One region of the Peribacillus sp. P4_B1 genome, then DNA from elsewhere that is predicted to be linked to it. Evidence: riboswitches for the same ligand, from Rfam matches in the RefSeq annotation. Region 1 holds a riboswitch; each other region holds the start of a gene.
What was found. Region 1 has a riboswitch for S-adenosylmethionine ahead of AC1DVK_RS12900 (5-methyltetrahydropteroyltriglutamate--homocysteine S-methyltransferase). Riboswitches for the same ligand answer to the same signal wherever they lie in the genome.
Positions count from the first base shown of each region.

Region 2: it holds a riboswitch for S-adenosylmethionine, as region 1 does, so the genes downstream of both, AC1DVK_RS04945 (Fur-regulated basic protein FbpA) here and AC1DVK_RS12900 (5-methyltetrahydropteroyltriglutamate--homocysteine S-methyltransferase) in region 1, are expected to answer to the same signal.
Region 3: it holds a riboswitch for S-adenosylmethionine, as region 1 does, so the genes downstream of both, AC1DVK_RS12110 (O-acetylhomoserine aminocarboxypropyltransferase/cysteine synthase family protein) here and AC1DVK_RS12900 (5-methyltetrahydropteroyltriglutamate--homocysteine S-methyltransferase) in region 1, are expected to answer to the same signal.
Region 4: it holds a riboswitch for S-adenosylmethionine, as region 1 does, so the genes downstream of both, AC1DVK_RS15635 (sugar ABC transporter substrate-binding protein) here and AC1DVK_RS12900 (5-methyltetrahydropteroyltriglutamate--homocysteine S-methyltransferase) in region 1, are expected to answer to the same signal.

Region 1 covers NZ_JBFUHM010000019.1:8,967-16,307, reverse strand. The annotation lists gene AC1DVK_RS12905 (ArsR/SmtB family transcription factor) at 134-436, opposite strand; gene AC1DVK_RS12900 (5-methyltetrahydropteroyltriglutamate--homocysteine S-methyltransferase) at 648-1,751, opposite strand; SAM riboswitch class I at 1,999-2,100, opposite strand; gene AC1DVK_RS12895 (hypothetical protein) at 2,276-2,704, shown strand; gene AC1DVK_RS12890 (glycerol-3-phosphate responsive antiterminator) at 2,859-3,401, shown strand; gene AC1DVK_RS12885 (MIP/aquaporin family protein) at 3,639-4,463, shown strand; gene glpK (glycerol kinase GlpK) at 4,488-5,978, shown strand; gene AC1DVK_RS12875 (hypothetical protein) at 6,074-6,307, opposite strand; gene AC1DVK_RS12870 (hypothetical protein) at 6,374-6,694, opposite strand; gene AC1DVK_RS12865 (glycerol-3-phosphate dehydrogenase/oxidase) at 6,682-7,341, shown strand, end outside.
Region 2 covers NZ_JBFUHM010000006.1:45,731-53,071, reverse strand. The annotation lists gene thiW (energy coupling factor transporter S component ThiW) at 1-154, opposite strand, end outside; partial or broken gene tenA (thiaminase II) at 169-845, opposite strand; TPP riboswitch at 940-1,044, opposite strand; SAM riboswitch class I at 1,204-1,308, shown strand; gene AC1DVK_RS04945 (Fur-regulated basic protein FbpA) at 1,485-1,673, shown strand; gene AC1DVK_RS04940 (aspartyl-phosphate phosphatase Spo0E family protein) at 1,925-2,119, shown strand; gene AC1DVK_RS04935 (GNAT family N-acetyltransferase) at 2,190-2,696, opposite strand; gene AC1DVK_RS04930 (DUF459 domain-containing protein) at 2,920-3,621, shown strand; gene AC1DVK_RS04925 (MFS transporter) at 3,748-4,056, shown strand; gene AC1DVK_RS04920 (DinB family protein) at 4,423-4,599, shown strand; gene AC1DVK_RS04915 (hypothetical protein) at 4,524-4,913, shown strand; gene AC1DVK_RS04910 (M15 family metallopeptidase) at 5,063-5,527, shown strand; gene AC1DVK_RS04905 (acyl-CoA thioesterase) at 5,652-6,194, shown strand; gene AC1DVK_RS04900 (Bax inhibitor-1/YccA family protein) at 6,388-7,023, opposite strand.
Region 3 covers NZ_JBFUHM010000017.1:57,716-65,056, forward strand. The annotation lists gene AC1DVK_RS12110 (O-acetylhomoserine aminocarboxypropyltransferase/cysteine synthase family protein) at 106-1,416, opposite strand; SAM riboswitch class I at 1,516-1,621, opposite strand; gene AC1DVK_RS12115 (thioredoxin family protein) at 1,770-2,078, opposite strand; gene AC1DVK_RS12120 (toprim domain-containing protein) at 2,082-2,447, opposite strand; gene gcvH (glycine cleavage system protein GcvH) at 2,540-2,923, opposite strand; gene AC1DVK_RS12130 (arsenate reductase family protein) at 3,019-3,375, opposite strand; gene AC1DVK_RS12135 (acyl-CoA dehydrogenase family protein) at 3,517-5,304, opposite strand; gene AC1DVK_RS12140 (acetyl-CoA C-acetyltransferase) at 5,376-6,554, opposite strand; gene AC1DVK_RS12145 (3-hydroxyacyl-CoA dehydrogenase/enoyl-CoA hydratase family protein) at 6,625-7,341, opposite strand, start outside.
Region 4 covers NZ_JBFUHM010000026.1:5,694-13,034, forward strand. The annotation lists gene AC1DVK_RS15615 (winged helix-turn-helix transcriptional regulator) at 1-101, opposite strand, end outside; gene AC1DVK_RS15620 (nitroreductase family protein) at 226-849, shown strand; gene AC1DVK_RS15625 (ABC transporter permease) at 1,028-2,032, opposite strand; gene AC1DVK_RS15630 (sugar ABC transporter ATP-binding protein) at 2,034-3,536, opposite strand; gene AC1DVK_RS15635 (sugar ABC transporter substrate-binding protein) at 3,593-4,705, opposite strand; SAM riboswitch class I at 4,822-4,927, opposite strand; gene AC1DVK_RS15640 (GTPase domain-containing protein) at 5,025-7,341, opposite strand, start outside.

The DNA of each region.
Region 1 (7,341 bases):
GATTATTAATTTATATGAAGACATATCGTAATATGTTAATATGTATGAATAAAAAAATAAACATATCGCGAAATATCGAAATGTTAGAGAGAAAAATGAACCCAACCCTCTAAGGTACGGATCAGGCTCATTTTCATACTTCTTCTTTCAAGAAATCAGTAATTTTTGAGATCGCCTCTTCATCTCGTTTGTAATACGTAAACTTTCCTATCCGCTCCGTTTTAATCAATCCTGCTCTAAGAAGGATCGAGAGGTATTGAGAGGCCGTGGACTGGGTCATGTTTAATTTTTCCGTAATCTGACTTACGCAAACGCCGGTTTCCTTCATGTCTATTCCCTCATGAGGGGTGAAGTGGAGTTCAGGCGCCTTGAGCCATTGTAAGATTTGCAACCTGGATTCATTGGATAATGCTTTAAATATCTCGATTGTTTTCATACATTTCATTATATCGAGAATTATCGATATGTCAAATGGTTTTATCATTCATCGTTAGTTTCATAAATAGCAAAACTTGATACCGTTATCTAAAGAGTCATTAAAGGAATGGAAATGTATTATTGCAAGAACCTAATCGGCTCCCATATCAGTGCGGGCCGATTAGGTTGTTCAAATCCTGTAAATCAGAATTAAAGTCTCCGCTAAAAAATCATTTCCATACTTCTTTTGCTACATCAACGACGAATTTCAGCTTTTCCCATTGCTGTTCTTCGGTCAGCTTGTTACCGTGATGGGTGGAGGCGAAGCCGCATTGCGGACTTAAGCATAATTGTTCGAGAGGAACGAAGTGCGAGGCTTCTTCAATGCGTGCCTTAACAGCTTCCTTGTCTTCGATTTCTCCATTTTTTGAAGTGACGACACCCAGTACGACCCGTGCACCGCCGTTTGGAATGTATTCCAATGGCTTGAAATCTCCTGAGCGTTGATCATCATATTCCAAGAAAAATCCATCCACTGATTCTTTTGCCAATAAAGTTGGGGCGATACGGGCATAGCTTCCTTCAAACGCCCAAGTCGACTGGTAGTTCCCACGACATAGGTGTGTAGTGACGACAAGGTCTTCTGGTTTGCCTTCCAATGCGCCATTAATTACGCGAAGTGCAAGATCGATTAACTGTTCCCTCGTATATTTTCCATCTTTGAACTGGAAATCTGGAGCTGAAAGTCTGGCAATATATACATCATCCAATTGAAGATAACGTACACCTGCTTCATAAAAATCCTTCAAAGCATGCTGATACGCTTTGATGATATCATTAGCATAGTCTTCAATATCAGGGTAGATGTCTTCATTATGAATGCCTGCAGCAAATAATTGATTCGGACTGGGAATGGTTTGCTTGGCAACGGCGCGTCCGTTCACGATTTTGTTCAATTCAATGAAATCGCGAATGAAGGGATGTTCAGGATTGAATGAAACCTTCCCGGTATTGCGAACGTTATATCTCTCTGTTTCCACACCATCGAATGTGAGACCTTTTTCAGTCACATATCCCTCGATGCCATTTAAATGTTCGAGGAAGTCAAAGTGCCACCATGTTCGTCTGAACTCACCATCCGTCACGGCCTCCAATCCAACTTCAATTTGTTTTTCGACAATCCGATTGATTTCTTCGGTTTCAACTTCACGAAGCCGCTCTGCTGAAATGGTACCTTCCTTAAATTGCTTTCTGGCAATATGTAAACGTTCTGGTCTTAATAAACTTCCGACGTGATCGGCCCTGAATGGTGCCTTCGTTAATGTGATTGACATGTTGCATTCCTTCTTTCCTTTTAAAAATAGGCTGTTTTCACGTACTTTGTTGCTATTTACCAGGTAGTGAGTTGTGGTTGATTTCCCCTCCAGATGCTCGCCTGTCCCGCTGCTCCCGCAGGAGTCTCGCACTTCCGCTCCAATCAACCTTTCGTTTTAAAAACAACAATCTTTACGAAAAGAGCCTAAAAATAAAACACCTCTTCTTAAAAATAAGAAGAGGTGTTGGCAGCAAAGCTATATACTCTTCTTATCTTCAAGTTTCTACACTTCTGGAATTAGCACAGTACATGATCAGTCTGTTGCTGAGGCATCAAAGGGCCAGTCCCTCCACCTCTCTGGATAAGAGTTGTCTATTAAATTAATTAAGACTATACAGGTAGTTTTTATAAAGGTCAAGTAATGAAGGTGGAAGATTTCGAATATACCGATTATTAATATGGGTTGAAATGTTAACTACATCAGGGAACCCGGCATATGCTATAACCGACGTTTCATATGAGCGGCAGGAGGGGAATGCAAGGATGAGTACATTCAGTCCATTCAAAAATGGCTTACCGATAACGGTAACTGAAGCCATGATAGAGAAAATCTTAAGAATGAAATCATATGGTCAGGATATTAAAGTCGAGATTACGCCAAAGCATATAGTGCTTTCCGGAACGACGGAAGTGAAAAAAATGATGTTAAAGAAAAACGTAGCTTTCCGGATTACATTAAAACCGGTTCACGTGGAAAAAAGAACGATTTCATTTGAATTAGTGGAAATGGAACCAATTGACAGGAACTTCATTAACCGAAGGATATTTAACAAACCGCCATTTTTTGAATTCGAAAATAGAACGGTCAAAATGAATGTTAATGCTTGGAACATCGTGAGAAAAATCCCCGTTGGCACAATTAAATCGTATGAACTCGTCGAAGGTGCATTGAAAATGAAACTTTCAATATGATGGATCGTTTTTAGCCACAATATTTAAAGGGGATGCCAGGTATGTTAGTGTAAGGGTAGGTTGAAATGCCATACCTCACAATGTGTTTGATAAATCAAGCTCTATAAAATATACTAAATTACTTATAGTTTTCCAGGAGATAAGGAGGGAAATAATGGACCAGAAGATTTTGCCTGCTTCGGCAAGCATGAAGGATTTCGAAAGATTTTTAGAAAGTTCCTATGAAATAGGTGTGTTTCTTGATTTGCATATATCACAATTGAAAAACGTAAGTATGATGGCAAAGCAGCATAATAAGAAAATGATTTATCATGTCGATTTGATCCATGGCATAAGAAGTGATGAGTACGCGACAGAATTCATTTGTCAGGAATATAATCCATATGGGCTGATTTCAACTAAATCAAACGTTATATTGAAGGCGAAGCAAAAGGGGGTCATTGCCATCCAGCGAATCTTTTTAATAGATTCACATGCGCTGGAGAAAAGTTATAAGCTGGTGCAGAAAACCAAGCCGGACTATATCGAAGTTTTGCCAGGCGCCATGCCATGGATGATAAAAGAGGTGAAGGAACGATTGCAGACACCGATTTTTGCAGGCGGCCTCATACGTACTTCAGATGAAGTCCTGAACGCCCTTGATGCTGGAGCGTCGGCAATCACCACTTCCAAAACTGAATTATGGGATATCGTTTAATGGGGTCGAACGAGGAAGTTGAAAAAAATTACAGAAAAATAGAATAATTCCTCGCCAAATAATTGACAGCGTTTTCACAAACTAGTATATTGTAAATTATAAGTTAATATATGTGACGGAGACTAGGAGATTCACAACAGATCTATTCATAATTCATTTTATGAAGATAGTTCTGCTGTGAATCTCCTTTTATTTGTTGGCATGGTTTAAAAATTTATCAGGGGAGGGGTTTTATTCATGACTCCATTTTGGGGAGAAGTGGTAGGCACGATGATTTTAGTTTTATTCGGAGCAGGTATTGGGGCTGGTTCATCTTTAAAGGGTTCTTATGCAAAAGATGCCGGCTGGATCGTTATCACGATTGCATGGGGACTGGCTGTTACAATGGGTGTTTTTGCAGTGGGTTCCATAAGCGGGGCGCATTTAAACCCGGCTGTTACAGTAGCGTTAGCTATCAATGGAGATTTTCCTTGGGCTGATGTGCCAGGGTACATCATGGCCCAAATGATAGGGGCAATTATAGGTGCGACTCTTGTATTCCTGCATTATTTACCACACTGGAAAGCTACGGAGGATCCAGGTACAAAGCTTGGTGTGTTTTCAACCTCACCGGCTATCCCACATACTTTTTCAAATCTATTAAGTGAAATGATTGGCACGTTCATCCTTGTTCTTGGCTTATTGTTTATTGGAGCCGGCGAGTTTACAGAAGGTCTGAACCCATTTGCTGTCGGTTTATTGATTGTTGTCATCGGGATGTCGCTAGGAGGAACGACAGGCTATGCCATAAACCCTGCCCGTGACCTTGGACCTCGTATTGCTCACTTCCTGCTGCCAATACCGGGTAAGGGAAAATCAAATTGGGGCTATGCTTGGATTCCGGTTGTTGGTCCGATTGTCGGTGGAGCACTTGGAGCTGTCTTCTATAAAGCGGTCTTTTTAGGTGAATTGACGACAGCCTTTTGGGCTGTTTTAGGAGCAAGTCTGATAATATTGGTGTTAGCATATACTTTTGGAAAAAAGCAATCAAGTGAGTTAGAAATTAGCAACATGGCTAGTTAAATTAAAAAAGGGGGGAAACACAGTATGGAAAAATATATCTTATCATTGGATCAAGGAACAACGAGTTCACGGGCGATTTTGTTTAACGAAAAAGGCGAGATTGTCCACTCGTCCCAAAAGGAATTCACGCAGCATTTCCCTAAGCCGGGCTGGGTAGAGCATAACGCCAATGAGATTTGGGGATCAATTTTAGCGGTAATTGCCGGTGTACTATCGGAATCAGGTGTAAAGCCAGAGCAAATTGCCGGGATCGGAATAACCAATCAGCGTGAAACGGCAGTCGTTTGGGATAAGGAAACGGGTACCCCTGTTTATAATGCGATTGTATGGCAGTCAAGGCAAACAAGTGAAATCTGTGATGATTTGAAGGAGAAGGGACTTAATGATCTATTCCGGGATAAAACGGGATTGTTGATAGATGCTTATTTTTCCGGAACGAAAGTGAAATGGATCCTCGATAATGTGGAAGGGGCACGACAAAGGGCAGATGAAGGCAAGCTGTTATTCGGTACCATCGATACTTGGCTGATCTGGAAGCTTTCAGGAGGCAAAGCTCACGTAACGGACTATTCCAATGCATCCCGGACATTGATGTACAATATCCATGAACTGAAATGGGATGAAGAACTGCTGGAGATATTGACTGTGCCGAAGTCGATGCTGCCAGAGGTTAGACCTTCTTCCGAAGTGTATGCCCATACGATTGAATATCATTTCTTCGGCCAGTCGATTCCAATCGCAGGAGCAGCCGGTGACCAACAGGCGGCATTATTTGGCCAAGCTTGTTTTAATGAAGGAATGGCAAAAAATACGTATGGAACAGGTTGTTTCATGCTTATGAATACGGGAGCCAAGGCTGTCAGTTCCGAACACGGACTATTGACGACACTTGCTTGGGGATTGAATGGGAAGGTTGAATATGCATTGGAAGGCAGTATATTCGTAGCTGGCTCCGCAATCCAATGGCTGCGTGATGGTCTGCGGATGCTTAATGATGCCAAGGACAGCGAAGCTTATGCAAAGCGGGTGGAAAGTACAGATGGAGTATATGTAGTACCGGCTTTTGTAGGCCTTGGGACCCCATATTGGGACAGTGAAGTACGGGGAGCCATTTTTGGTTTGACGCGCGGGACATCAAAAGAACATTTCATTCGTGCCACACTTGAATCACTGGCGTATCAAACGAAGGATGTCCTTGATGCAATGGAGGCGGATTCGGGAATCGAGCTGCAGACATTGAGAGTGGATGGCGGGGCAGTCAAAAATGACTTTTTAATGCAGTTCCAAAGCGATTTATTACAGGTGCCAGTCGAAAGGCCGACAATAAACGAAACTACGGCACTCGGGGCGGCGTATTTGGCGGGCCTTGCTGTCGGGTATTGGAAGGACCAAGAAGAAATATCTCAGCAATGGGCGGTGGACAAAACCTTTAAACCATCCATGGAAGTGCAAGATAGAGATAAATTATATGAAGGCTGGAAAAAAGCTGTACATGCAGCAATGGCTTTTAAATAAAAAACAAAGCGAAGTCTTTCTAATATAAGCTAGAGTATGATATACTAAAATCAAGTTAATAACTCGGCCGGAGAACAGGAGAGACCATGAATGCGTTATCGTGAATTCGATAATGTGCATTTATGGTCTCTCTTTTTTGTTTTTAAAGGCAGATTAGGGATATTAATATCTATATGGACACTATGAGAACAAATGAACCAATTGAATATAAGGGTAAACAGTGCGAACTCACGAGTAAACAGCGCGAATTCACGAGTAAACGTGCAGAATTCACGAGTAAACAGCGCGAATTCACGAGTAAACAGTGCGAACTCACGAGTAAACAGCACGAATTCACGAGTAAAGTGCTGAACTCACGAGTAAAAGTGCAGAACTCACGAGTAAACAGCACGAATTCACGAGTAAAGTGCAGAATTCACGAGTAAAAGTGCAGAACTCACGAGTAAACAGCACGAATTCACGAGTAATGTGCAGAATTCACGAGTAAACAGCGCGAATTCACGAGTAAACAGCGCGAATTCACGAGTAAACAGCGCGAATTCACGAGTAAACAGCGCGAATTCACGAGTAAACAGCGCGAATTCACGAGTAAACGTGTAGAATTCACGAGTAAACGTGCAGAATTCACGAGTAAACGTGCAGAACTCACGAGTAATACAGGCTAATTGACATTGGAAGGCATTACTTAAAGGAGGAGTCAGGCATGAGGTTTTCAAATTTATATCGGAAAGAAACGATCGAACTTCTGAAAAAAGAAAAATATGATGTGGTAGTCATTGGTGGGGGAATTACCGGTGCAGGGATTGCCCTGGATGCAACGACCCGTGGAATGAAAGTGGCATTGGTTGAAATGCAGGACTTTGCGGCAGGCACATCAAGCCGTTCAACAAAGCTTGTCCATGGTGGTCTGCGATATCTTAAGCAATTTGAAATAAAAATGGTTGCTGAGGTTGGAAAAGAGAGAGAGATTGTTTATGAAAATGGGCCACATGTGACTACACCAGAAAGAATGCTGCTCCCGATGCATAAAGGCGGCACCTTTGGGAAATTCAGTACATCCATTGGACTCCGAGTCTATGATTTCCTGGCAGGCGTTAAAAAAAGCGAACGAAGGAAAATGCTATCGGTTAGTGAAACACTGAAAATGGAACCCCTTGTAAAGAAAGAAGGGCTTAAAGGCGGAGGCCATTATGTTGAATACCGAACAGATGATGCACGGCTAACGATCGAAGTCATGAAGGCAGCAGTCGATAAAGGTGCAACACCGATAAATTATACAAAAGTAGATAAATTGTTATATGAAAATGGAAAGGTGAACGGCGTCCAAGTTGCCGATTTACTTTCGGGTGATGTTTATGAAATA
Region 2 (7,341 bases), on a different contig from region 1:
AGGCAGGTCCCAATAAAACGGCTGTCAGGACATTTGCCAGATGCTGTATCGGGAAGATTTTAGCAAATCCGACAGGGATGAAAATAATTGAACTGGTCAGAGTCGTTATACCCGTGATCATGGCAGTCAACGTCATTTTCTTGATTGGATTCATCATCATGTCAATACCTACAGTGGCCAATCCTGTTCATTTTGAACCATATCCCAGAATAAATATTCATATCGGGAAGTCACCAAAAAGTGCTTTTCTAATCTCAGAAGTTCCTTTTCAGGCATGCCTCTTGTTAATTCTTCCAATAAAGCAATCAGCCACTTGTGTGCCTCACCGAATTCAGGAGATGAATAGGACCTTATCCAATCTGCGTAGCGGTTGTTTTCCAATGCTTCACCATTTTGTTTTTTTAATATCAAACCGATTTCGTAATAATCCCAAGCACATGGTAGGAGACAAGCGATGAGGTCTGCCAAAGTCCCATGCTGAGCTGCATTTAGCATGTAACCCGTATAGGCTAAAGTGGTAGGCGTAGGTTCTGTTTCTTCCAATTCCTTGGTACTGATTCCGAATTCCGAAGCATATCCATTTCCACTTGAAGAGTTTCATTTAAAATACTGGAAAATCTTGCCATGGTTTCGATATTATGAGCTTTGATGACACCTAGAGCAAAAAGCTTGGAATATTCCATGAGATAGATATAGTCCTGCTTCAAATAATAAGAAAACTTCTTTTCAGGTAGCGTGCCGTTTCCAATTGCCTGGACAAAGGGATGTGAATGGTTCCTTTTCCAAATTTCTTTTGCCCGTCCATGAAGTCTTTCACTGAAGGTTTCTAATTTAGTATTCTCCATTGTTCATCCTCCTTTAGAATAGATCCCCTATTTACATCCATAAAAAAAACCGCTCCTGAATACGGAACGGGGTAGATGGATAAAGTCTGCAAATGGACGATATCATCCACTTCCCTCCGCCGGTATGAGCCGGTTCAGGTTCAAAGGGTCCGGAACTAATTCCATCTCAGTCTAAAAAAAGACTCCCCTAGTGGTGTGAATTGTATGTAATTACTGACATCATATCAGAAAGACAAGAAAATGCAACCCACATTTGAAAGGGGAAACCCATTTATGGCAAGTGGAAAAGGAAGAACCAGGTAATTGACTTTTGATGTTTATTGGGATAAAATCATTTCTACATCATTTATATATTGAATTCTTATCCAGAGAGGTGGAGGGACTTGGCCCAAAGAAACCTCGGCAGCAGACCCATTTTGGGAACTGTGCTAAATCCAACAAGCATTTGCTTGGAAGATAAGAAGAGCCATACGGACACTGTAAGCCTCTTCTTGAATTAGAAGAGGCTTTTATTTTTGCGGAATAACGTTTAGTGGCATACTAGAAAAGGTATATATAATTTGGTGAAATCAAACCGGTTAATACAGTTTAGCTCAACTAGAAGCGGGCTCTATGATGACTAGGAAAGGAGCCATTTACATGGCAGAATTATTTAAGAGGATTGAACAGAGGAAGGCAATGCTTATTGAAGAGTTATTGGCCAATGGAGTATACAAAACCTCTGATGAAAGGCACCTTTATGATGCCCCGTTAAAAGTACTTGAAAATGAATATAAGATTGTAATAAATAGACCAAATAACGAGTCTCCTTCGGAATGGATGACATAGTATCCGATAGGCTATAATCTTGGGATAAGGGATATGATGTAAGCATTCGCAGTCTATACTTGTGGATGCTTTTTTTATTTGTGTTTATATAGGGGATGACACAATATATACATATTTAGAAAATGAAATAGGCTTTTTGTCACATTTAAACAGTAAAATTACACATTTAATTTCAAATAAATAGTTGATTTTAACTATAAGTTTCATTATGATGAAGGTGTAAAAAAATTGAATAAATGGGAGGTGGCTTGATGCTTTGCCAGAAGGTAACTGTGGAAAAAGTAGAAGAGAAGAGACAAGAAATGATTAAATTGGCGGCAATTTATGGTTTAACAAGTCTTCTAACTGTTCAAGCAAGCCAAGAATTGGATACGCTGTTGAATGCTTTAACAAATAAAAGAGATTCTGAATATTTTTCCCTTAAGAAAGTATATAGGTATTTCTAAATTCTCCATTTCGGCCTAGTTTAATCTGAAAAAGGCTACTGCTCAAGGCAATAGCTTTTAAATGAATATTTTAATTATCGACACGTTTCCCAAGTATAATCAAATCTCTTTCAATGCCATCGAGCTCTGCAACTCGAGGCAAATTTGCCCATTTTTCAAACCCGAATTTTGAAAAAAGCTTCAGGCTAGGTATATTGTGGGCAAAAATGAAACCTAATAAAGTCTTCACCCCTAATTTAGGGCTCACTTCAATTGCCTTTTGAATCGAAATTTGTCCGATTCCTTTTCCCCGGAAATAATCATCGATATAAATGCTGATTTCGGCCGTAGAATCATAAGCTGGCCGGCCATAGAAAGATTGAAAGCTCATCCATCCGGCAGTTTGCCCTTCTATAGTAATGATATATAGTGGTCGACTTTCTGAATGATGTTCCTCAAACCATTTAACCCTCGATTGTACGGATACAGGTTCCGTATCTGCCGTGACCATTCTTGAAGCAATTGTCGAATTATATATTTCAACGATTCTGGGTAAATCCGAAAGTGCTGCCTCCCTAAACTCTATGTGCTCTGCCATCATTTAAACTCCTATCTATCATTTATATTCAATCTCCAGAATAAAGGGTATCATCCCGCTTACATAAAGGCCGGTGAATGAAGCCCAATCCATTGAAAGTTTTATATTATCATACACTCTTTACTATTTATCTGACAATTCATTTTTGTATGTTAAAACTACAGATTTTTGGGTATTTAAAATGATGAAATACTTCATAGTAAATAGACAAAAGGAGAAACCAATGAAAAAAGTAGCAGGTTTGTTAATTATTGTACTAGTTATTTGTTTTGCTGCATATAAATTTCAGGCCTCGGAGTCGAAAGATGTGCAAAGGGTAATGGCTTTTGGAGATTCGTTAACCTATGGAAAAGGGGATAAGGACGGGGAGGGATATGTAGAAGGTCTGGAGGATGAATTGAATAATCCGGAATCGGAACAAAAAGTGAGTTTTTGGAATTACGGGATAAAAGGTCAGGAAACGGATGGGATCATGAATCAGCTTGATGATTACCGCATTAAATCGAAACTTGATAAAGCCGATACTTTCATCGTTTATATTGGAACCAATGACTTGATCAATAGTAACGGCGGTGACTTGAAGAAAATAAGTGATCGAAAAATCGATGAGGGTAAACGGGAGTATATCAACCATCTTGATAAGATTACTTCGACACTGATAAAGGCAAACGATAAAGCGGATATACTTGTAGTGGGACTGTATAATCCGATTAAAGATAATCAAAAACTTGAAAAGCACATCCAAGATTATAACCAATCAATAATGGGAATATCGAAAAAGGATAAAAGGATGGTATTCATTCCTACAAATGATCTTTTTGAGAATAAAAAGAAAACCGAGTATTTCAGTGATAAGATTCATCCCAATGAAAAGGGATATCAGCTCATTACGAATCGGATTTTGGAAAGTTATCATTTCAAATGAAAGTAAAAATGCACAGAAGGCTGAATTATACCCCGGATAACGGACATACATAAAAAAGTGTCCCTTATCCGGGTTTTTTTGAGATTGAGACTGTTCCCATTGATTTAATGGCTGCTGTTCTTACTTTTGCTTATGCGGGCGTATTTTACTTTTATCCCTATTTATGCTGAGGCATTAGGTATGACATCTATTACAAGTTATTTCTTTGTAATCTTCGCACTCTTTATAAAACTGTCACGTCCATTTGTTGGAAAACTATTTGATCGTAATGGAGCAAATCATATAGTCTATCCATTCGTATTAATTTTTATCATAGGTATGATCATTTTGAGTCAAGCACATACCATGAATGCATTTTTAAGTGCGGGAGCAATCATAGGGGAAGAGTTTGGTGTTCTTCAACCTGCTATGCAAACTCTTCTGTTCAGTCAGTAAATACTGAGCGAAAAGGGTTAGCAACTTCAACGTTTTTTTTATTCAATGATTTAGGTGTGGCATTAGGTTCCTTCACTATAGGTATTGTCTCCTCACATACTACCTATAGTTTTGTATATATAGTATGTGAGCTGTAATGATTTTTCTTTATGTTCTTTATTATTGCTTACAACATCGCAAAGTCATTGCTATTTGGAGCTATATGGAATTTCGGAATTTATTTGTATTAGGTAAATTTTACCTTTATGACTATCATAGAGCTTTTTGAAAAATAGACAACTATAAATCGGTTCGTTTCGTCAAAAAGCATTATTATTTTACACATTCATATAGAAAATGGAATAATTAAAGGAGATTAGCTAGGCCATAAGAGGAGATGCTATAAATGAAAATATCAGGGGAGAACTTTTAATTGGGGTCAAAGGACTATCGGATGAACAACTGGACGCCCATCCTGAAGAAGGACGTTGGAGCATCATTCAGATATTGGATCATTTATATTTAATGGAGAGGGCCATAACAAGGATATTGCCGATAAATTGAATAGCGATGAAAGCATTCCAGCTGTGGATAAACCAATCGAGCTTACTTTAAATCGAGAATTGAAGGTTCTGGCCCCGCCATTTGTCATTCCGTCAGAATCATTCCAAACTTTGAGCAAGGTTAAGGATAAGTTGTCCGAATCCCGCAAAGCCTTTATACAAGTCGTTGATCATGCAAAACGAAATGATCTCGAACAAAAGTCTTTTCCTCACCCTTTGTTTAAAGAATTAGGCTTGAAGCAATGGGTTACTTTCGTGGGACTTCATGAAAAACGGCATTTAATGCAAATAGAAGAATTGAAATCAAAGTTATAATAGAAGAAAAACTCATCCTTCTTTGGTTGAGTTTTTCACTTTCTGACTGTTATTCGTAAAGGAAGGATTTTTCAGTGAAAGCTACTTGGGTAAGGACATGTTTGGTATTGGGCTTTTTCGGATTATTGTTGGGGCTCTTGTTCAAGTATATGCTGCCGCCTGATCTAGATGAAATCAAACTGACTGACGAGCTTAATCCGATCGTCGCCGAAAAAAAAGATGAGCTCATTCAACAGGCTAATGACAAAGGCATCCCGGTAATCATTACAGCGGGGTTCCGGTCAGTAGCCGAGCAAAATGAACTCTATGAAAAAGGCCGATTAACCAAGGGCAAAGTCGTAACGAATGCAAAAGGAGGGGAGTCGCTTCATAATTTCGGTTTGGCGATAGATTTTGCCCTCCTTAACAAACAAGGCGAGGCCATTTGGGATATGGGTTATGATGGCAATCATAATGGGAAGTCGGATTGGATGGAAGTCGTAACCATCGCTAAAGGGTTAGGTTTTGATTGGGGCGGGGATTGGGCAGGGTTTAAGGATTATCCTCATTTACAAATGACATTTGGCTTGAGCCTGCGTGAGCTGCAACAAGGCAAGCAACCAAAAGGGCAGTGAAAGGTTATTTTAAGGCCGAATAATTTTGACTAATAGCAGGAAAATAAGCATGTATATTGCTTTACAGGTAAGAATTCGATAAAGTGGACTAGTGAGAAATCAGACAAAAAGGAGTGCAGTCACCATGGAAGAAATAAAACATTGCCGGGATTCTTTGGTCATAAAAACAAGCCTTGTCCTCCCGCCGGATACAAATAATATTGGTACGATGTTCGGAGGCAAATTAATGGCATACATTGATGATGTAGCGGCTATATCCGCCATGCGGCATGCGAGAAGCAACGTCGTGACGGCATCAACTGATTCTGTCGATTTCCTGCACCCTATTCACGAAGGAAATGCAGTTTGCCTTGAAAGCTTCGTGACGTATACGGGCAGAACATCAATGGAAATCATCGTAAAGGTGATTGCGGAGGATTTAGTTACAGGAGATCGGAATTTATGCGTCATTTCCTTTTTGACCTTTGTTGCCATTAATGAAGTAGGTAAACCAATTCCGGTTCCGCGTTTGGTTCCCGAAACAGAGATGGAAATGAATTTAAATGAATCGGCAAAACAACGGGCCCAAATAAGGAAAAAAAGAAGAGAAGATACACAGTTCATTGCAAGTACCTTTGGTGTGAAACTGCCATGGACCGATCAATCAAATCCAGGATTATATAAATAAGATACAGTACCTTCAGCAGTTCATTGCCAGGGGTTCAAAATTTTTGGGGAACTCTCATGAATTGGTTTTATACAGTGATTTATATAAAATACCTGATAGATGCTTTTTTACCCAAATGGGGCACATACGTGAAAAGACGCTTGGACAGCCAAGCGTCTTTTTCTGTTACCATGTAGGATTGGATACCATCCTTTTAGTCATCACTTGCTAAAATACCAAAGAAACGTAAGATGTTAATGAAAAGGTTAATGAAATCAAGATATAGATTCAGGGCCATGAGTGGTACTTCTTCGGCTGTTACCCCGTAATGCTTCATTCGATTGAAATCATATAAAATATAACCACTGAAAACTAAAATGCCAATAAATGAAAAGACCAGCATGGCTGTAGAGCTTAATGGAAAGAAAATGTTGAAAAGGCTAATGACCACTAAAGCCAGCAAGGCTGCAAATAACATTCCTCCCAAGAAAGAAAGATCCCTTTTGGTGGTTGTCGCATAAACCGCCAGTCCTCCAAATACAACTGTCGTCGTAACACCGGCTAAGATTACCACATTTGCCCCTGCAGCTGCTAAGTAGTGTGCAATGATCGGATAGGTGGTTATTCCTGAAATTAACGTAAAACTATACAAGAATGTGTACCCGATAGATTTTTTCCTCCGCATGATGAATGCTCCAATCAACATGGCGATCTCGAGGATCGCTAAGGGAAGAAACAAGGATGGCGGAATAAAAGTGCCGAGAGCCATCCCTAAAACGGAAACTGCTAGAGATAACGCGAACGTCCTCATCACTGAAGGCATATATGTTTGTACAGTTTGTGAATACATTCAATCACCTCATCATTTATTTGCTACCGATTTCTACGGATCTGTTTTAAAAAGGTTTCATTACATTTAATAAATTTAGTTGTTTTTTCGAAAGTATCGAAATATATATGAAATAATTACCTATTTTATGATATCCTTACAATTAAACTAACTTTTCTGAAATATTAAAATATTTTTATTCTAAATCATATTAAGGTATGTAAATCGATATGCTCAATAAATAGATATAAACTTATCGATAGTTATTTAAAGATAATAATTTTTTTAATAATCGTTCTGCTCAAATAACCAGGCTTCATAACTTTACTGTATAACAGT
Region 3 (7,341 bases), on a different contig from region 1:
TATTTGTACAACATTAAGTTCTTTAGTATGGGGAAATTTTATCATAGATAAAAAAGGAGTGCAATGTATATTATTTCTAGTAAAAGAATGAACTGGACTTTTTGCTTAAACTGTTTTAGACGTCAGGGAGACGATATTCGTCGCTTTTTCAATTGCCTGCTCTAAATCTTCTATTAAATCCTCTGCATTTTCAATCCCGATGGATAAACGGACCTGATCAGCACGCACTCCCGCTTTCGCCAGACCTGCATCATTCAATTGTTGGTGGGTCGTACTGGCAGGGTGGATGATTAAACTCTTAGCATCCCCTACATTAGCTACATGGGACCATAATTCCACCGAATTGATAAGTTTTGCCCCGGCTTCGCGGTCACCCTGTATTCCAAAAGTCACAACAGATCCTGCTCCCTTAGGCAAGTATTTGTCCGCAAGGGCTTTATCTGGATGATCCTCTTTACCGGGATGTGAAACCCATGTCACGGCAGGGTGATTTTCCAAATATTGAATAACAGTCTTGGTGTTCGAAAGATGCTCTTTCATTCTTACATGCAGCGTTTCAAGTCCAAGCGTAAACTGGAATGCACTTTGGGCACTTAGCGCAGGACCTAAATCACGAAGCAGCTGCACTCGGGCTTTCGTTATAAAAGCAGCAGGTCCAACTGCATCGGCGTATACAAGACCGTCGTAGCTTGGATCAGGCTCCGTAAAGCCAGGGTAGTTTGGCGAGTTCCAGTCGAACTTCCCTCCATCCACTATGACACCGCCTAACGTCGTTCCATTTCCCAAAATCCATTTTGTAGCGGAATGGATGACAATATCCGCCCCAAAATCAATTGGTCTGCATAGATACGGTGTAGCGAAGGTATTATCGATAATTAAAGGTATCCCTGCTTCGTGGGCGATGTCCGCTACCGCTTCTATATCAAGGACCCTCAAACTTGGATTTCCAATCGTTTCAGCAAATATGGCTTTTGTTCTTGGCGTAATTGCCCTTTTGAAACTTTCTGGGTCATCAGGTGAAACGAACTTCACCTTAATCCCATATTTAGGAAGAGTATTTTCAAAAAGATTATACGTGCCGCCATATAATGTAGAGGCTGAAACAATTTCATCCCCTGCACCGGCAATATTCAGGATTGACAGTGAGATGGCTGCCATTCCGCTTGCAGTTGCCAATCCGCCGATACCGCCTTCCAATAAGGCCATTCTTTCCTCAAAAACACTGACCGTGGGATTATGGAGTCGTGTATATATATAACCATTCTCCTTTAAACCAAATAAATTCGCTGCATGGTCTGTGTCTTTGAACAAGTATGCATTGCTTTGGTAGATAGGGACTGCCCGGGCACCTGTTTCATCAGCTTGCAGACCGCCATGAACACTCAATGTTTCAAAACGCAACTTTTTCTCTGACATATGATTTCACCTTTTTCTATGGATTTAGTTGGAATTTCATGAAAACCTGGCCTTTCATAAACAAAAAAACCACTTCCACAAGAAGAGGTTTTAAAACACACCTCATCTTCCAGAGCCAACACTCTGCTGGAATTAGCACCGTATATAAATTTATACCGGTTGCCGGGCTTCGTCGGGCCAGTCCCTCCGCCACTCTTGATAAGAACTATTAAATTCAGCCGTTACTTACTTAATTCAAAATATAGCATTTTAGAATTAATCAGTCAATGAATTGTTAGAATATTCTTTTTTTGATTTCAATTTGGGAGCAAAATGTTCACAATAAAAAAACCAATCCGGTTCTGATTGGTTTCTTAGCTGATTTCCTTAAGCAATCCATACAAATAAGGAACGGATTGAAAGGCATATATTTTTTTGTGCAGCTGTCCTTTTTTGAAAAGCAATAAACAAGGGACACTTTCAATTTCATACGATTCGGCGATTGCTTGGACATAGTTCATATTCATTTTGCCTGCCTTCAATTCCGGGAAAAGTTCCATGGATATCGTCAGCATCTTGGAAGCCACCTGACAGGTACCGCATAAAGGCGTATATAAATATAAACAAAAGGTTTCCCCTTTTTCAACGGCAATCTTACACTCTTCTTCTTTCCATTCCTGCATCAATTAATCGTTCATCCTTTGACTTAAAAATTTCATTTTCACATTCATATTGGCAGATAAAAGCACAGTTGCGATATGATGTTCGGGTGAGCTTTCCACTTCTTTGTACATTTTATTAATATACAGGTGGTTCGCTTCCGGCATTTCCCTTCGGAATTGCTTCCGCAGCTTTTCTCCTGATTCATCTGCGTCAAACAGGAGATAAACATCACGTTCCATCAATTCATCCACTAATTCATCGAGCTTAGTTAATGATATGGTCCCATTCGTACATCTTATATCCACATCTTCATTTAAAACGGAGGCAACTTTTTTTCTATCGGAACTGCCTTCTACAATGATCACTTTATCGAACTCGCCCCATTCCATGTCATCACTCCATCTCACGAATTATGTGCGCAACTGCAATTGTACAAAATGAAAAAGAGAGCAGGCCTTTCCAGGCCCCCCTCTCCTTTATTTTAACCGTTAATCAAACTTTCATATTCTTCAGCGCTCATCAGATCTTCAATATCACTGCTATTTGATGGTTCAAGCACGATCATCCATGCTTTTTCAAAAGGAGATTCATTTACATATTCAGGGTTGTCACTTAAATCTTCGTTTACTTCAACAACCTTGCCACTAATTGGAGCATAAAGCTCAGAAACCGTCTTAACGGATTCCACACTTCCAAATGGCTCGTTCGCTTTCAGTTCATCACCGATTTCCGGAAGCTCAACGAATACGATGTCCCCAAGCTCGGACTGGGCGAAAGCAGTAATTCCAATGCGCACTGTTCCATCTTCCGTTTTGACCCATTCATGTTCTTTAGTGTAACGAAGTTCTTTTGGTGTTGTTGTCATTATTAACCCTCCATATGTACATCTTATTTTATCTATTCCATTATAAGGCAGATCTTATGTTTAAGTAAGGAATTAACCAAATATTTTGTTAAATTTCAGTTCCAAACCTGATCGAATTGCTCTTCTTTGAAACCTACCGTCACTTTGGTACCATCCGTAACAATCGGCCTTTTCAGAAGCATGCCATCTGTGGACAATATATCAAGCATCTCTGCATCAGAAGCTTCTTTCAGCTTATCCTTTAAGCCCAGCTCCCGATATTTTTGACCGCTAGTATTGAAAAACTTCTTCAACTCTAAATTGCTGATTTTATATAATTGTTCGATTTCAGTTCGCGAAGGCGGGTTTTCCGCTATATGGATTGCTTCATATTGCAGTTCATGATTATCCAGCCACTTTTTCGCATTACGGCATGTGCCGCATTTTGGGTACCAATATAATGTTAAGCCCATCGTTTCACCACCTATCAATAGAATACCCGTTTTCACCACGCAATACAATGAAATATCCTTTGAATTCCCAATGAGATTTCATCAAAGGAAATAAAGGGAATGCCTTTACGGGCATCCCCTTTACAGATTCTGATTTATTGCTTATAGCGCATATTTTTCCGTTTCGATTACCTTTACCGAAGCTTCACGTTTTTTCGCAATGACATTGATTGGAGTGTGTCTTGTCAGCTTGCGAAGGGAAGCAAGCATGATGCGAAGAGTGTCGCCTGTTTCCACCGCAATTAACGTTTCCTTTGCATGTTGTTCTATTTCATTGAAAACTTCCTGAACGAAAATTTCCGTATAAAGCACTTTTTGTTTGTTCTTCTCCAGCCCCGTAGACGCAATTGCTTTTTCCGTACGTAACACAACGGACTCAGCTGCATAGGCAAGGGAAGCTATATCAGCAATGTTGGAGAGGATTTCTTGTTCTTGATCAAGGTTTTTCCCATATTTCTGGGCAGCAAGGCCACTAGCCAAAATACCGATTTTCTTAGCGTTTCTAACAAGCATTTTTTCTTGTGCCAATGGCTCATCGCCAGGCTCTTCCGGCATCATCATCATTAATTCCTCTTGCAGGCTTTGTGCCTTTTGAAGAAGTGGCAATTCCCCTTTAAGTGCTTTTTTCAGGAAAGTTCCCGGAACAAGCAATCGATTGATTTCATTTGTACCTTCAAAGATCCGGTTAATACGGGAATCACGATATGCTTTTTCAATTTCATACTCCTGCATGAAACCATAACCACCATGAAGCTGTACGCCTTCATCCGTAACGTAATCCAATACTTCGGAGGCGAAGAATTTATTCACTGAACACTCAATTGCATATTCAGCGATTGCAGCTGCCATTGATTTTCCATCTTTCACTTGCTCATCCGTCAACTTGCTCTGTCTTTGATCATAAAGTCCAACGGTACGGTAAACAGAGCTTTCAGCAGCATAAATTTTTGCCGCCATTGTTGCAAGTTTTTCTTTCGTCAAGTTAAAATCGGAAATTTTCGTTTTGAACTGTTGGCGTTGATTCGTATAAGCAGCTGTAATCTCAAGGGCACGTTTAGATCCGCCGACAGCACCCACGCCTAACTTATACCGGCCAATATTCAGGATATTGAATGCAATGACATGCCCTTTTCCTGCTACACCCAAAAGATTTTCGACTGGTACAAGAACGTCTTCAAGGATTAATGTACGTGTAGATGAGCTTTTGATCCCCATTTTCTTCTCTTCAGCACCAGTTGATACGCCTTTATAATCTCGCTCAACAATGAAAGCAGAGAATTGTTCGCCGTCGATTTTAGCGTAAACACAGAAGACATCTGCAAAACCTGCATTCGTAATCCATTGTTTTTCACCATTTAAAATATAGTGGGTTCCTTCTGCATTCAATTTCGCTGTCGTTTTTGCTCCTAAGGCATCTGAACCTGAGCTGGGCTCCGTCAATGCATACGCAGCAATTTTCTCTCCCGTTGCCAGTAAAGGGAGATATTTTTTCTTTTGTTCTTCATTCCCGAATAATACGATTGGCAAAGATCCGATACCTACGTGTGCACCATGCGTAATACCGAAGCCGCCTGCAAGTGCCATTTTTTCTGTAATTAATGCCGAACTGATTTTATCAAGACCCAATCCGCTGTATTCCTCAGGAACGTCAGCACCAAGTAAACCGATTTCACCTGCATGCTTCAGTAATTTAACAGAACGGTCAAATTCATGGTTCTCTAAATGTTCAACCTGCGGCAGAATTTCATTCACTACGAAATCCTCAGAAGTTTTGGCAATCATTTTATGCTCATCGGAATAATCTTCAGGTGTAAACACTTGATCATACGTAATATCCTCTACTAAAAAGGCTCCGCCTTTAATGAGGTTATCTTTAGTTTGATTCGACATGTTATTTCCTCCTAAATGTTAATGATAGTAAACCCGCCGGAAGCATGTTGACAGCTTCTGGAAAGGGTGGGTCACGCTAATAATTCAAATACTCCGGCAGCTCCCATTCCGCCGCCGATACACATTGTCACGACTCCGAATTGTTGGTTTCTGCGCTTCATTTCATGAAGCAGGCTTAATGTCAATTTTGCTCCTGAACATCCTAGGGGATGGCCCAAGGCAATGGCTCCACCATTCACATTGACAATCTCTTCATTCAATCCCAGCTCACGAATGATTTGAATGGATTGGGAAGCGAAGGCTTCATTCAATTCAAATAAACCAATATCGGATAACTCAAGGCCTGCTAGTTTTAAAGCTTTAGGAATGGCTGCAATCGGTCCGATGCCCATAATTTCAGGTGGTACCCCCGCTACAGCAAAGGAGCGGAACTTACCAATCGGTTTCATCCCTAATGAAGATGCCTTTTCCCCATCCATGACCATGACCGCGGCTGCTCCATCACTCGTTTGTGATGAATTCCCTGCTGTTACGGATCCTGTAACAGAGAATGCAGGTCTTAGTTTTTTCAGCACTTCAACAGTCGTTCCTGGACGAACGCCCTCATCCTGCGCAAATGTGAATGACTTTTCCTTTAATTTAAGATCAGGCCCCACTGAGCGGAGGGTTACGTCAACCGGCACGATTTCATCCGAAAACTTTCCTTCTGCAATGGCCTTAGCCGCCCTTTGATGACTTTGTACAGCAAATGCATCTTGATCGGCTCGGGAAATTTCGTACTTTTTTGCAACGGCTTCAGCAGTATGACCCATACCCATATAATATTCCGGGGCTTTTTCCGCAAGTTGCGCGTTCGGACGTGTTACATGGCCCATCATCGGCAGAAGGCTCATGGATTCCGCTCCGCCTGCAATGACTGTATCACTTTGGCCAAGCATGATTCTCTCCGCTCCATAAGCGATACTTTGTAATCCGCTTGAACAGTAACGGTTAATGGTTATGGCTGGCACTGTATAAGGCAATCCTGCCAATGCTCCAATGTTACGCGCCATGTTCAATCCTTGCTCAGCTTCAGGCATCGCACAACCGATAATCAGATCATCGATGGTGCCTTCATAATTCCCTGCACGCTTTAACGTTTCCTTTACAACAAGAGCCCCTAAATCATCCGGGCGTACATTAGCAAGAGAACCTTTTTTCGCTCTTCCTACCGGAGTCCTTGCTCCAGCTACTATTACCGCTTCTTTCATGAGGATCCCCCTTACTCATTTTTAAGCTATCAATCTATTAACCTTCGTTTGGCCATATCTTCATCTATTATCAGTTACGGAGTGGTTTCCCTTTAACAAGCATGTGCTGCATCCTTGCTTGTGATTTTGGAGTTGAAATCAGTTTTAGGAACGCTTGTTTTTCTAGGTTCAAGATATACTGTTCATCCACTTTCGTGCCAAATGGGAGTTTCCCCCCTGCCAAGACGTATGCAAGCTCTTTGGCTATGACAAGGTCATGATCGGATAAGAATCCTGAAAGGCGCATGGATTCCGCCCCCAATAGCAGTGTGGCATAACCCGTTTCACCTACTACAGGAATCTTTGTGCAGGTTGGAGCAGTATAACCTTGTTCATACATGGAGATGACTGCCTGCTTCGCATCATATAGTTGATGATCCGCATTCACGCTTATTCCATCAGTTGAATTAAGGAAATTATCCCCGCGTGCTTCCTCAGCAGAGGTTGAAACTTTTGCCATGGCGACCGTTTCAAATACTTTGTTGGCCACTTTCTGTAAATCAAAGTCGACACCCTTCGGCATATTCCTCAATGTCTTCACATAAAGTTCTTTAGTACCGCCGCCGCCTGGGATCAAACCTACACCAGCTTCCACTAGTCCCATATACGTTTCAGTCGTTGCCTGGATGCGCGCAGCCGGAAGGGATACTTCAGCACCACCGCCAAGTGTCATATTAAACGGGGCTACCACTACCGGGACCGCACTGTACTTAATTTTAAGCATCGCCTTTTGGAATTGGCTGATGAC
Region 4 (7,341 bases), on a different contig from region 1:
GTCCTCATTGGTTTTTGACTCAGAAAAAAGAGGATTAAACATTTCCACTTTCCTCCTACAGTATTCATGAAAATATTTATTCCAGTATTTAGACTCTTCATTACTCATTCCTCCTGAATAGGCACATAAAGGTGGCTATGCCACTTTATTGTGCCTTATTTTCTACTGCATCATGGTCCATTATAATCGAATTATGAAGCAAATATTACATTGGAAGTGAACACGATGAGTGTAAGAGAGATTATAGAAAAAAGACGTTCCGTAAGGCAGTATGATCCCCATTATAAAATTAGTCCAGAAACGTTGTCGACATTTATTGAAGGAGCAAGTAAATCGCCTAACGGAAACAATATTCAAGCAACACGATACCTGGTTATAGATGAACCATATTTAAAGAATTTGTTACTGCCCATTGCTTTTAATCAGCAACAGGTAATTGAAGCATCAGTACTGATTGTTATACTAGGTGATTATCAAGCATTTGAAAAAGAAAATATCATAATGATACATGAGGATGAGTTTCAAAAAGGTTATTTTGACGCATCAGTAAGAGATTATCTAACAAACGCGGCAATCAATTATTATCTAAATAAATCAAAAGAAGATTTAAAGGTTGAATTAATAAGAGACGCAAGCCTGGCGTCAATGTCGTTAGTTTTATTAGCGAACGAGGCAGGTCTTGAAACCATTACAATGTCCGGGTATGATTCCGAACAATTAAAGTCAGCCTTGAAAATTTCTGATAGGTATTTAGATGTTATGCTTATTGCCATGGGGAAAGGAATTAAAGAAGGTCACAAAACAGTAAGACACGATGTTAACAAAGTCATTTATAAAAACAAAATATAGTGAGTGTAATTACTTTCTTTAAATTTGGATATTGGAAATTAGTTTGGAAAGAGGGGGAAAAAGAACCCTCTTCCCCTATCTTCTTATTCTTTCGTTAAAACTCACCACGAGTTACCAGTCTCTTATATCATCCACATGCAGACTTATCATATAGTCATATTAACGTAACAGATTCATTTTAATGTTTTTGTTTATAATAAGTTACCGCGAGCGCAAGGGCCAGCACTGTTCCTTTGACGATATCCATAGCATAATACGGAACGGACATCATGATCAAACCATTTTGAAGGATTCCGATCAGGACTGCACCGACAAAGGTTCCAAAGGCATTCGATTTTCCCGCTCCTAAAACGGAGGAACCAATGAAGGCTGCTGCAACGGCATCCATTAAATAGGGGGACCCTGAATTGATTTCCGATGTCATGACCCTTGAAGCTAGGACAATCCCCCCGATTGCAGCTAATAGAGCTGAAAGCAGATAGGCAAGGATTTTGTATTTATTAACCGATATCCCGGAAAGTCTCGCCGCTTCCTTATTTCCCCCAATCATGTACATATAACGACCGTGCTTCGTATAAGTCAAAAAGATATGGGTCGCAATCACAATGACTGCCATGATCAGGATTATCCATGGTACCTGACCAACCTTTGCGAAAAGCTGGCTGATTTGCCCTGTTGCGAATGTCCCATCGGGCATGACCATATTTTGCGAAACCGTGGCCCCTTTTGTATAGGTAAGGGCAATTCCCTGGATAATGAACATCGTAGCCAATGTCATCAGCATGTCGGGAATTCTCAATTTAACGATCATGAATGAATTCAATGCCCCTACGACAAGTGAGGCACCGATTGCAGCTAATATGGCAATCAATGTATCCTGTGAAAACCAGACAAACATTGAGATGACGATGGCATTGGCCAATGATGCGACGGAGCCGACGGAAAGGTCGAACCCATTCACTGTCAAGGATATCGTTATGCCGATCGCAATGATGGTCACGATTGAGATGGAACGCAGGATGTTGATCAGATTAGTAGTTTGAATGAAAGATGGATTGGACACGGCAAAAATTCCAATTAGAATGACAATCGTTAATATTGTGCCGTATTTATAGAAAAATTCGAACAGGTCCACCTTTTTCTTCGCTTTCGCTGTCTGTGTAACAGAAATGGGTGTACTCATCCTAATTTCCTCCTGTTGAATAGAATAGTAGTTCTTCTTCATTCGTTTTGCTTGTTTCTAGTTCGATGACAGTGCTCCCGTCATATAACACGTATGTCCGGTTAGTAATGCCAATGATTTCGGAGAGCTCTGATGATGCATAAATGATCGCTTTCCCATCCCTCGCAAGCTTTGCAATCATTTCGAATATATCCTTCTTGGCTCCAACATCGACACCTTTCGTTGGTTCATCGAATATGTATACATCCGCATCGGCTATAAGCCATTTTCCAATGGCAACCTTTTGCTGGTTACCACCTGAAAGGTTTTCGACTTTCACCTCCCCTGAAGGAGTTTTAATGCCGAGACTTGCGATCATTTCCTTCGCTTTTTCCATTTCCGCCTTACGATCCACAAAACTGAATGTCTTGCAGAATTTGCCGATACTGGCTGCAGTCAAGTTCGCCGATACTGATTCCTGAACAAGGATCCCTTCTTTCCTGCGTTCCTCAGGTATAAGTGCCAGACCGCTTTTTACTGCTTGGTGCGGTGATTTCAAAGAAAGCTTTCGGCCATTTAGGATGATTTCACCTGCTGTAATCGAAGTATGACCGAAAAGGCTTTTACACAACTCCGTTTTCCCAGACCCGACCAACCCTGCCAAGCCGATTATCTCCCCTGCTTTAATATGCAGACTGACATTTTTAACTTTCTCTGTATCTGACAATCCCTTCACTTCCAGAATAACGTCGCCAATCGAAGAATTCACTTCAGGGAACTGTTCATCCATGGTTTTCCCTAGCATATTCTCTATCACTTCGTTACGGGTGATGTCTTCCATCTTTCGACAAGTGACAAGCTCCCCATTCCTCATGATCGTAATTTCCTCACAGATTTCAAAAATCTCAGGCAGACGATGTGAAATGAAAATGACTCCAACACCTTTTTGCTTTAATTCATTTACAATTCGAAAAAGTTCTGTCGTTTCTATATGACTTAACGGAGCAGTTGGTTCGTCGAGAATCAGGAATTTGCATTCTGTCGAAACGGCTCTTGCTATCAGGACCATCTGTTTTTCAGCCAAGGTAAGGTCTCTTACCAGCTTTTTCGAAGGGACACGAATTTTCATATCTTCAAGAATTAAAGAGGCTTGGTTGTGCAGCTCTTTCCATTGAACTATCTGTTTTTTTCCCATGTTTTGGACCATATCATTCAACATTATATTTTCCCCAACGGTTAAATAAGGGATGAGGGCCGTATCTACTTCCTGATAAACTATTTGAATACCCTGTTCCTGCGCCGCTTTGGGCGAGCGGATATTCTGCTTTATCCCATCAATAAAAATGTCACCTGAATAATGAACATGGGCTCCCGATAAAACCTTCATTAACGTCGATTTCCCTGCTCCGTTTGCACCGACCAATGCGTGGGTTGCCCCTGATTGTATAGAAAAGTCAACTTCACTAAGCGCCTTCACTCCTGGAAATTCAATCGAGATTTTCTTCATTTCTAGTTGCGTGCCCATGTCCATTCCCCCTTATTGAACAGACACTCCCTTCACTTGCAAGAGAGTGTCCCCTTTTACTTTTTATAATGAGCTTTCAAAACTTTCATCCAATCTTCTTCAAATTCCGTTGATACACCCCATCCTTCGACAATACCAGACAGATTTGCCATGTTAACGGCTTCTTTTGAGGCTTGGATTTGCTTTTGTGAAATAAGTGAAGCCTCTAAGTCATAGGTTTGCGGTGTTTTTTCGCCCGCTAATTTTTTTGCCAATATCCTCATATTCACTGCACCAATCAACTTGGGATCGACGGCTGCCGTGTAGGACCATGAGCTAGCGGCCGATTGGATTTCCTGAAGATCTGCATTCGATACATCAATTCCGTATATCTTCACTTCATCGCGGCCCGCTTCTTTAATCGCCCGGGCGGCACCGATAGCGAAGGCATCCCATGTTGCGAAAATGGCATCCAATTTACCTTTTGGGTATTTATTCAGCATTGCGGCTACTGCATTTTGTGTTTGAACCGAAGTATCTGCAGATGCCACTCCGAATCTTTCGACTTCCCTAATTCCAGGGTTTTCTTTTAATTTTTCCTGATAAACTGAATTTCTTCTCACCATTGGAGGAAAACCATCCACCCAAAGGTAAGCAATCGCCGCTTCACCTTTCTGTTCTTTTATCAGTTTATCGAAAGCCAGTGTTGCCAGCGCTTCATCATCCTGTGAAGTTAATGTCACACCTTCTATTTTAGATAAATCGCTATTTGAATCGAATGTGACAACGCTTTTACCTGCATCAACCAACTTTTGAACGTCATTCACTGTTGCTGCATCATCACCATGGGAGATGATATAGCCGTCATAATCTTCCTGCAAAGCCTGCGCGATCGCATCATGGAATTTAGCCGTATCCCCATTGGCTGTATACGTATCCACTTGAAAGCCCATTGCTTCTCCTTCTTCCTTCGCTCCAGCAAGGTATTGGGCCGTATGATCATCACCGCCAATTTTACGGATCACTTTGATTTTGGCCCCTTCCCCATCAGCAAATCTTTCCGGTACATTTTCAAATGATACTTTTTCTTCTTTCTTCGATTCTGTGGAACTCTGTCCTGTAGAACAACCCGTTAAAAGCAACGCCGAAGCGATGGCTGAAACGAATATCCCTTTAATAGATCTTCCCATCTTGTTTCCCTCCACATTCTCCTATTATTCTTATCAGTTAAGTTGGTGTAAATCATAAAATAAAAACCTCTCTAGTAATAGAGAGGTTTAATCAGCTGTATTGCAGACTTATCCCTCTCTTATCTGTCAAAACATTTCTGTTTTGCAGGATTTAGCACCAATTCCTAATGGAACGGTTGCTGGGCATCTTAGGGCCAGTCCCTCCGCCACTCTTGATAAGAGAATATATCGTGTTACGTTTTTCGTAATTATCACTTTATAGGGATATAGTCGTAAAGTCAATAGTTTTTCGAATATTTGAAATGTTTCCTGCTACTTTTTATTTTCTTTGAAGCTGGGCTAGACGCTTTTTCTCAATTTTTTCAAGTCTCTCCAACTGACGTAGTTTCACTTCGAACACAGTGATCGGATCACGGTAAACTTCCGGATTTTCTTTCATATGCTCCAATGCAGCCTGGTAGTCTTTAATTTCAGTCTGCGTTTGCTCTATTGTTTTTTGAAGTAAGGCAAATGAGCTGCGATAGAAAAGTGAGATGTCCCGATCTAAAGATTTTTCAAACAATCCAAATTGGGTAAGGAAGCGTTCAGTGATCATTTCCGCAACATCCTGGTAATCTTCACTTTCCAAGTATTTCTTATAACGATTGTACATATTGGCTTTATTTTGCGGTATTGCCCCAAACAGCTTTCCTGCTCCTTTAAGCAGCAATTGTGATGGAGTCCTTCGCAAAAGGATATTAACGTCATCGATGCGGATACTGCTTGTCATCCGGTCGGCATCACGGCGCCAGTCATCCAATACCCTGAAGTCACCTGCCAGCATAATCCGTTCTTCTTTGTATAATTCATTGAATCCGGCACTCATCTCATCCATAAACTGTTGGCTTTGTGAGAACTCCATTTGGGAACTAGCAATCCAATCTTGAAGAGAACGGTAATATTGAGGCATGATCTTGTCAGAAATGAAGGCTTGAATCCGCTCATTCATTTCATGGTTCAACTGTATATGGACCTGACTGAAATCACTGCTTTCCGTTAACGATTTAGAGCAATCCCTCAGTAATTCAGGAATTTTAGAAGAAAGCTGACTTTTCACTTCATCCTTAAGCACACGGTACGACCTTATGATATTTTCACTTTTTTCTTTTTCTAAATCAGCCAGTTGATTGACCGCACCATTCAATTTGACTTCCATCTGTTCATTCCAAGAGATGGAATGCTCGCATTTCCGTTCATTGGCTGTCCGTTTTTCTAACAGATAAGATAAAGTTTTACGAATGAAAGCAAGGATTTTTTCAGACCTTCTTTCTTTCCAATTATCATCTTGATAATTCGATTGAAGGAATGCAGAAAGGTCATTCAACTGCTGCTTGCTGTCATAAAGTTTAGAGAAAGCGAACACTTTCGCATTCGGGAAATATGCATTCACTTTATCCCATGTTTCGTCTTCCATCCGGACCGCGACTTGATCACTGTATATCGTATCCATTTTATTTAATAAGAAATGAATCGGCAGTTTCGGAGCCATCATTTGAATTTCCAATAACAGGTCCCGTTCACTACCGGTGAAAGGCGCCCGGGCATCAAGAACGAACATCAGGCCATCACTGCCATGTAAATAGCCTTGGAAATCCGATTCCACGCTTTTTTCCCCATTGAACCCCGGTGTATCCAATAATCGCAGACGATTATTTCTAAGATAGTCACTAATAAGCGTCACATCGACAATAGTCCCGCGCTGGCGGCGTGTTTCATCCAATTCAGTTAGCTCCATGACAACCTTGCTATCTGTATCGGTAATTTCAAGGATTTCCAAATCATCCCCGTCTTTGACGCTGACTAGTGAAGAATGATCTTCGGCAGCGATGCTCTCGCCAACTATTGACTGTATAAAGGATGTCTTGCCATTTCCTGTACTTCCCACAAGAAGAAGATTGAAATTTCCGGTATCCTTAAGCCCCTCGACCATCCATTTAAGCTTATTGCCAACCCTTAAATCATTCTCTTCAGCCCATTGGATGATAGAATTGAACAGTTTCTCTCCCGCTTCCAGTCCGCCTCCCAATTTAGGCGATTTCGAAAGCAGGCTTTCTGCATCCTGAATGACCAGCGCATTAATCGTATCCGGGAAGATTTCATTCCAGGACAGCGCGGATGCCGCCGCAAACAGCGAAAGCTCCCCATCTGCGATTTTCAGCCAGTTTTCCAGCAACCTTGGCACGACAGGGCTTAAATCTTTGATTAGGTGCGTTCCTTCCAACAGGCCTGCATATGCATCCCTGTAATAGACGGAAAGCTCATCCCATACATCCCCTTGGTTTAATTCGATGGTATCTATCAAGTTATTAATCACTCTTAGCCATTCAAAATAAGAATCGGTATATTTATAATTTTTCCAGAGGGCAACCGTCACCTTTTCGAAACGACCCTGGTCAAGTGTGTATAGCGAACCAAGGACAGTTGAAAAGTAGTCCGGATCCATCGATTGGGCAACCCCCTGCTGGATATACGTTTTCAACACATCGAACCAGCCCATTGATTCTGTACGGATACTTTCATTCGCCGCTAATACCACCGCACTGTTCCAATCCTTTTGTTCTTCAAAAAAGGCTCGTGCGATTTCCGTGACATTCGGA